2 regions of the Paraburkholderia edwinii genome follow, and region 1 is predicted to be linked to the other one. Evidence: predicted binding sites of a transcription regulator. Region 1 holds the regulator's gene; the other holds the start of a gene.

Region 1 (3,743 bases):
CTGCCCGAGGTCGTCGTGCAATTCGCGGGCGATACGCTTCTGCTCGTTTTCGCGCGCCACCTGCATTTGCGTCGACACTTCGCTGGCGCGTTCGAGCGCCGCGAGCCGCGTGCGTTCGGTCATGTCGCGCGTCACTTTCGCGAAGCCGAGCAGTGTGCCCGATTCGTCGCGCACCGCGGAAATCACGACATTGGCCCAGAAGCGCGATCCGTCGCGGCGCACGCGCCACCCTTCGTCTTCGACGCGCCCCGCGGTGCTCGCCAGTTCGAGTTCGCGCGCCGGCTTGTTCGCGGCGATGTCGTCGGGCGTGTAGAACGTCGAGAAATGCCGTCCGATGATTTCGTCGGGGGTATAGCCTTTGATGCGCTGCGCGCCCGGATTCCAGCTCGTGATGCGGCCGCTCGGGTCCAGCATGAAGATCGCGTAATCGCGGACCGCATCGATCAGCAGGCGATGCCGGTCTTCGATGGCGATTTCGGGCGACGGCGGCGATTGTGCGCCGGGCATGCGCTCGTTCGATGAAGCCATCGGCTGGGTCCTCCGCGAGTGGGTCCGCAACGGGGTTCGTGATGCATGCGGCGACCGGTTCGCGTCCGGTCGCCGATCAGACATTCGTATTATGCGACTCGATACGGCGCGCGCTGCGGCATTCGATCGCAGTGCCCGCGAATGCGGTGGGCGACGGTGCCACCGGTTGACCCATATCAAGCTGCTGCCTGCGCAAGAGCGGAAGATAAAAGACAAGGCTCGCAGCACGAGCACCACCGAATGCCTCGGCACGCGGCGCGCGATGCGCCGGTGCGACCGCCCGACCCGCGCTACAGGTGCGACCCATGAGGGCCTGTGGCGATCAAACGGAGAAACCGCCATGCGCGCACTCGACATCATGACGACGCCCGTCGTGACCACCACGCCCGACACCGCGATTCACGAAGCGGCGAGACTGCTCGCGGATCACCGCATCAGCGGCATGCCGGTGATCGACGCGGCCGGCAATATCGTCGGCATTATCAGCGAGGGCGATCTGCTGCATCGCGTCGAAACCGGCACGGATGCGCTGCGACGCTCGTGGTGGCTCGATTTTATGGCCGGCACACGCGAACTGGCCGCACGCTATGTAAAAGAGCATGGGCACAAGGTGCGCGACGTGATGAGCGAAAACGTGATCACGATCGACGAAAGCACGACGCTCAGGGACATCGCGGACACCCTCGAGCGGCACCGGATCAAGCGCGTGCCGGTGCTGCAGGACGGCAGGCTGGTCGGCATCGTGAGCCGCTCGAACCTGATTCGCGCGCTCGCGACATTCACGCAGGCCGAGGCGGACGTCGGCGCTTATGACGACGCGGCGCTGCGCGATGCGGTCGTCGACGCGCTCGCCGGTTATCGCTGGGCGTTGCCGAAGGGTAGCGTGTTCGTGAAGGATGGCGTCGTGCATCTGTGGGGCGTGATCGAATCGGAGCAGGAGGGACGGGCGATCTGCATCGCGGTCGAAGCCGTGCCGGGGGTCAGGGACGTCGAGAGCCATCTGGCCTTTCCGGTCATCATTCCGGCGTTGTAGAGGTGCGTATGGGCGTCGGCATGCAAATCGTCTACCTCGGCTTTGCCGGCTCGCGTACGCTCGAAGGCGAGGCGGGCGCGCAGCTCGTGCGGCTCGAACGCTACAGCGCGATTCTGTCGGCGGTTCGCCTTGCGATCGAAGCGATGGGCATGATGGGTCCGCAGACGATGTACGACGCGCGTCTCGACTTGCTGCTGCTGTCGCGCGCCGACCGGTACCGGCCCGTGGCGCGCTGTTCGCACGCGAATGTGCAGGAGGCGGTACGGCGCGCCTTCGATGTGGCCGAGTGCGAGTTGCGGACGATTGCCGCGTGCGCGCGGCGGTGACTTCGGCGACGGGTGCTGAGCTCTGCCGCAGATGCTGACGTCGACGCCAGCCGGACATCAGACTTTCGCGAGCCGTTCCGGATCGACGATGCGAATCTGCTTGCCGCGCGTATCGATGAGCCGTTCGCGCTGGAACCGCGAGAACATGCGGCTCACCGTTTCGAGTTTCATGCCGAGATAGCAGCCGATTTCCTCGCGCGTCATACGCAAATTGAACTCCGCCGCCGAGTAGCCGAGCGCCTTGAAGCGCTTCGACAGATTGAGCAGAAACGCGGCGACACGCTGTTCGGCGGTCATCGTGCCGAGCAGCAGCATCAGCGACGATTCGCGCACGATCTCGCCGCTCATGATCTGATGCACGTGGTGTTGCATCGACCGGATTTCGCGGCACACGGCCTCGAGCTGCGCAAACGGAATCACGCAGACCACGCTGTCCTCGAGCGCGATCGCGTCGCCGTTGTGGCGGTCCGTGCAGATGCCGTCGAGGCCCAGCGCTTCGCCGGCAATCTGAAATCCGGTGACCTGTTCGCGGCCGTCGCGATGCATCACCACCGTTTTGAACGAGCCGAGGCGCACGGCGTAGATGCTCTCGAATTCGTCGTTCGTGCGATACAGTGCATCGCCGCGCTGCACGGGCCGCGTCGCGCAGATGATCGAATCGAGCTGCGCGAGCTGGGACGCGGTCAGATCGGCCGGCATGCAGACGCCGCGCATCGAGCAGCCCGAGCAGCGGGCAATGGCGGGGCGCTTTTGAGCGCGTTCCTGAGGACGTTCCGGAGGACGTTCCTGAGCAGGTTTCACATGAATGACGTGCACCGCTTTCGGCGCGGCTGCAGTGGCTGCGGCCGCGGCGCGTAACACGGGCGACGCGGCGCCCTGAACGGTTTCGGGTGACATGCGCGGCTCCTTATCGGTCGGCGACGCGCGTCGAACGCGTCGATGCGAGGGCTTCGATCGTGCGGCAGGCGGCGTCGAACTCGGCGGTCTTGTCGAAGAAGTAATGCGCGCCGGCCGTCTTGCATGCCGCGCGGAAAGCGGGTCCGGAATGGTTGGTCAGCGCGATCGTGATGACGCGCGGCATCGTCTGCGTGAGCGTGGCGATCAGATCGATGCCGCTGCCGGCGGCCAGGCGCAGATCGATGACGGCGACATCAGCGCTGTGTTGGCGAATCGCCGCCAGCGCCGTTTCGCCGTCTTCCGCTTCACCGACGACCAGCACGTCCGCGATTGCGCCGAGCAGGAGCGCGATCTTGCGGCGCACCGACGCGGCATCTTCGACGAGAAAGACGCGCAGAGCGTTGAGCGGCTGACCGGTATCCATGACGGCCAGTATCGACGCCGTTATCTCAAAATTAAATCGGCGATGGTTGGAGTTCGTGTAGGGCGTGGGGAATGTGTGTAGGGCAATTCCTACAACTTTGTGCCGTGTTCGGCTTAGACCTCGTCGAGATCGTCGAACAGTTGATGCCGCATCGCATAGCGCACCAGGGCCGCTTCGTGCGGCATCTGCATTTTTTCGAGGATGCGCGTTTTGTATGTGCTGACGGTTTTGGAACTGACGCACAGTTCCTGCGCGATTTCGGTGATCGTCTGGCCGGCCGCGATGCGGCGAAACACATCGAATTCGCGGTCGGAGAGCCGCTGGTGCGGCAGCGCATCGGTGGGTTCGTTCAGGCTCTGCGCAAAGCGCTCGGCCATCGCGAGACTCACATAGACGCCGCCCGCGGCGATTTTCGTGACCGCGCCGACCAGTTCGGCGCTCGCGCTTTCTTTCGTCAGATAGCCGGACGCGCCTGCTTTGAACGCGCGCACCGCGTATTGCTGTTCGGCGTGCATGGTCAGCACCAGCACGCGCA
Region 2 (3,743 bases), on a different replicon from region 1:
TCGCGAGCAGACCAGCCTGTTGCGGCGACAGCCCAAAGCCGCCTTGCAGCAGCAGCGGCGCGAAAAAGATGAGCGAAAACATCACGAAGCCGGACAGCACCGACAGCGTGAACAGCGTGACGAGCTGCGCGTCCTTGAACAGATCGAGCGGGATGATCGGATGCGTCGCGCGCCGCTCGCAGGCCAGCAACAGTGCTGCGCCGACCACAACCACCGCAGCGAGCGCCACGTTGGCGCCCGTCAAGCCGTCTTTAGGCACGGCTTCGATAAACGTCTGCAAACCGCCGAGCACAAGCGCAACGAGCAGCGCGCCGCCCCAATCGATGCGCACTTCGCCGACCTGTTCGCGCTTGTAATACGGCAGATGCGCCCAGATGAAATACAGCGCGAGTGCGCCCACCGGCAGATTGACGAGAAACGTCGAACGCCAGCCGAGATGCTGGCTCATCCAGCCGCCGAGCGACGGCCCGGCCGCCGTGCCGATACCGTACGCGGCCGCCATCACGACCTGCCAGCGCACGCGCTCGCGCGGATCGGGAAACAGATCGGGAATCGACGCGAACGCGGTGCCGACCATCATCCCGCCGCCGACGCCCTGCAGCCCGCGCGCGACCACAAGAAACGGCATGCTCGTCGCGATGCCGCACAACAGCGACGCGACCGTGAACACGATCACCGCGGCGATCACGAAGCGCTTGCGGCCGAAATAGTCGCCGAGCCGGCCGAACACCGGCACGGTGACGACCGACGCGAGCAGATACGCGCTTGCAATCCACGCGTAGTACTCGAAGCCGCGCAATTCGGAGACGATCGACGGCAACGCGGTACTCACTACGGTCTGATCGAGCGCGACCAGCATATTGACAAGACCGATGCCAAGCATGGCCAGCAAGGCATCGCGAAAAGGCAGGACAACGGACTTCTGATGAGGAGGATTCACTTCGGCACGACGCGGTCAAGCGCGTAAAAAGGCACGGCAAAAACGGCCTGAAAGTTGGAAAGGGAGGTCAGTACATTGACGCTTCACGACCCGAACATGCGGTCGCGCGCGTTCATCAGATGCGTGCGCATTGCGTCGCCGGCGGCCCTCGCGTCGTGTGCGCGAATCGCGTCGAGCACCGCGCGATGCTCGGCTTGCACGAGCCTTTGGCGCTCGAGTGTTTTCACGAGCGACAAGTTGCGCGACAGGTTCATGCTGAACGCAATCTGCTCTTCGATAAACGACATCATCGTGATGAAGAACTGGTTCTTCGACGCGCGCGCGACGGCAAGATGAAATGCGTAGTCGTCCTTCGCGCCGATACCTTGCGTTTCAATCACGCGCTCGAGCTCGTTCCACGCGTGCTCGATCGCGGCGATGTCGTCTTCGTCGGCCATTTGCGCGGCAAGCGCCGCGGCGCCGGCTTCGGTCACGATGCGAAAGTCGTAGCAGCGGCGAATATCGGACAGCGATTCGAGCGGCGCGAAACGGCGCACATCCGGATCGGGACGGCGCGCAACCGTGGTGCCCGAGCCGTGCCGCGTGACGATGATGCCGTCCGCGCGCAGCCGCGCGAGCGCCTCGCGCACGGTAGGCCGGGATGTCTCGAAGCGTTCGGCGAGCGCGTGCTCGGTGGGCAGCCGCTCGCCCTCCTTGTATTCGCCCTCGAGAATGCGGTTGAGGATGTCGCCGTATATCTTGTCGGGCAGGCCCGTCGATTTTCGCTCGTTAATCATCTTGGCATCTTGGCTGGCGGCTTGTCATCATGGAGCATAATTGTAAGGCAAGTCGGTTCGATCACACGATAAAAAAGAATCCTCACGCGCGTCATACGAGCCGAAACCACTGGCGCCACATGGCTTACGAAGCGCCGCCATTCCCTACGATGTGCCCCAAAACTTGCTAAGCATTTGATTGACATCATGCGGATCAGCACACGCGCCGCTGCGATCAATTAAGCTTTCCTTGCAATAGATGAACATTCGACACCTTTACTGCGCGGAGCTTCCATGTACAAACGCATCCTTGTAGCAGTCGACGGCAGTAAGACCTCGCGCGGCGCATTCGAGGCCGCCATTCATCTTGCCGCGTCGTTCGGCGCGACATTGCGCGCTTATTACGTCGTCGAGAACACGCCGATGTATTTCGAAGCACCGGGCTACGACCCGGGCATTCTGCAAAAACAGTTTGTGCAACAGGGCAAGGAGCTGACCGTCGAGCTCACGCAGGCCATGCAGGCGCGCAATGTCAGCGGCGACGTGACGGTAGGCGAAGCGTCCCCCAACGACGATGTCCCGACGCTCGTCCTGAAGGCCGCGGCACATTACAACGCGGACCTGCTCGTGATGGGCACGCACGGGCGCCGCGGCATGCAGCGCCTGATACTGGGCAGCGTTGCGGAGCGCTGTGTGCGTCAAGCGACATTGCCGGTACTGCTGGTTCCCGCAGCGGCAAGCCACGAAGCAGAGGCGAAAAGCGACAAGCCATAATTGGCGGCAGTCCCGGCCGTACAACCCGGGCCAATGAAGGTCCGCGCGTCATTTTGACGCGAAGTGGCGCGCGTGCGCGGTGGGACAATGGGGCATTCTTACCTTACAACGCCCTTTATCATGCTGACACCCACCACCACTCCGACGGTCGTGCGCCCCGCCGCGCACAGTCCAGTCCGCGCACCCGCTGCGGGCTCCGCGGGCCTGTCAGCCTCCGAGGCCCCTAACGCCCGCCACGTCGCGCGCTGCTCCACCTGCGCAATGCGTCATCTGTGCATGCCGCAAGGCATGTCGGCGGAAGAACTGCCGAAACTCGAAGCGCTGATCTGCAGGGCGCGCGCGGTGCGCCGCGGCGAACCGCTGTATCGCGCCGGCACACCTTTCGAAAACCTTTACGCTGTCCGCTCAGGCTCGCTCAAAACGACCATGGCGCACCGCGACGGCCGCGAACAGGTAACAGGCCTGCGCCTTGCTGGCGAATCGCTTGGACTCGACGGCATCAGCAGCGACACGCACGCGTGCAGCGCAATCGCACTCGAGGACAGTTCCGTGTGCATCGTCCCGTACGAGGCGCTCAAGCGCCTGTGCCGCGAGAGCGGCACGCTGCAGGAACGGCTGCACAAGCTGATGGGCGAGCAGATCGTCCGCGAGGCGAGCCAGATGCTGACGCTCGGCTCGCTGAACGCCGACGAACGCGTCGCGGCGTTTCTGCTCGATGTGTCGGAGCGCAATGCGCAGCGCGGCTATTCGTCGGCCGAATTCAACCTGCGCATGACGCGCGAAGATATGGGCAGTTACCTCGGCATGACGCTCGAAACGGTCAGCCGCACGTTGTCGAAATTCCAGAAGCGCGGCCTGATCGACGCGCGCGGCAAATTCATTCGTATTGTCGACCTGGAAGGACTGCGTGACCTGTAACCGTTAAACGCCCATCGCCGGGATTTTGCGTTCACGCGGCTTCACATGAAAAGTGAATACGCGTTACAGTCTTAAACCCGTCCCCTTAGAAAGGAGACCCGGCGAAATGAATCGCGATCTTCGTTTGCAGCACCCGCTTGTCCAACGTCTGCTCGACGCCCGTCGCGTGACGGACGCGCTGTTTGCCGTCGTCAAACCCGAACATCTGTACGAAAGACCGATCCGCGAGCGTCACCGCATCGTCTTCTATATCGGCCATCTCGAGGCCTTCGACCACAACCTGTTCGCAGACCGCCTGTTCCCGCTGCCGGTTTTCGATGCCGACCTCGACAGGCTGTTCGCGTTCGGCATCGACC

Evidence for each region. The regulator FNR, encoded in region 1, switches genes on or off when oxygen is low (the NO sensors DNR and NnrR bind a similar motif). The targets are predictions, from matches to a motif close to TTGATNNNNATCAA.
Region 2: a site for FNR is predicted at 1,891-1,904, ahead of KZJ38_RS24600 (universal stress protein). Genes of this name have one in related genera too.

What each region holds. Positions count from the first base shown of each region.
Region 1 is NZ_CP080095.1:4,590,944-4,594,686, reverse strand. It holds gene KZJ38_RS20430 (PAS domain-containing sensor histidine kinase) at 1-528, opposite strand, end outside; gene KZJ38_RS20425 (CBS domain-containing protein) at 869-1,561, shown strand; gene KZJ38_RS20420 (hypothetical protein) at 1,582-1,887, shown strand; gene fnr (fumarate/nitrate reduction transcriptional regulator Fnr) at 1,945-2,784, opposite strand; gene KZJ38_RS20410 (response regulator) at 2,795-3,208, opposite strand; gene KZJ38_RS20405 (response regulator) at 3,322-3,743, opposite strand, start outside.
Region 2 is NZ_CP080096.1:654,623-658,365, reverse strand. It holds gene KZJ38_RS24610 (MFS transporter) at 1-883, opposite strand, end outside; gene KZJ38_RS24605 (FadR/GntR family transcriptional regulator) at 1,024-1,713, opposite strand; gene KZJ38_RS24600 (universal stress protein) at 1,990-2,469, shown strand; gene KZJ38_RS24595 (helix-turn-helix domain-containing protein) at 2,590-3,387, shown strand; gene KZJ38_RS24590 (SUMF1/EgtB/PvdO family nonheme iron enzyme) at 3,494-3,743, shown strand, end outside.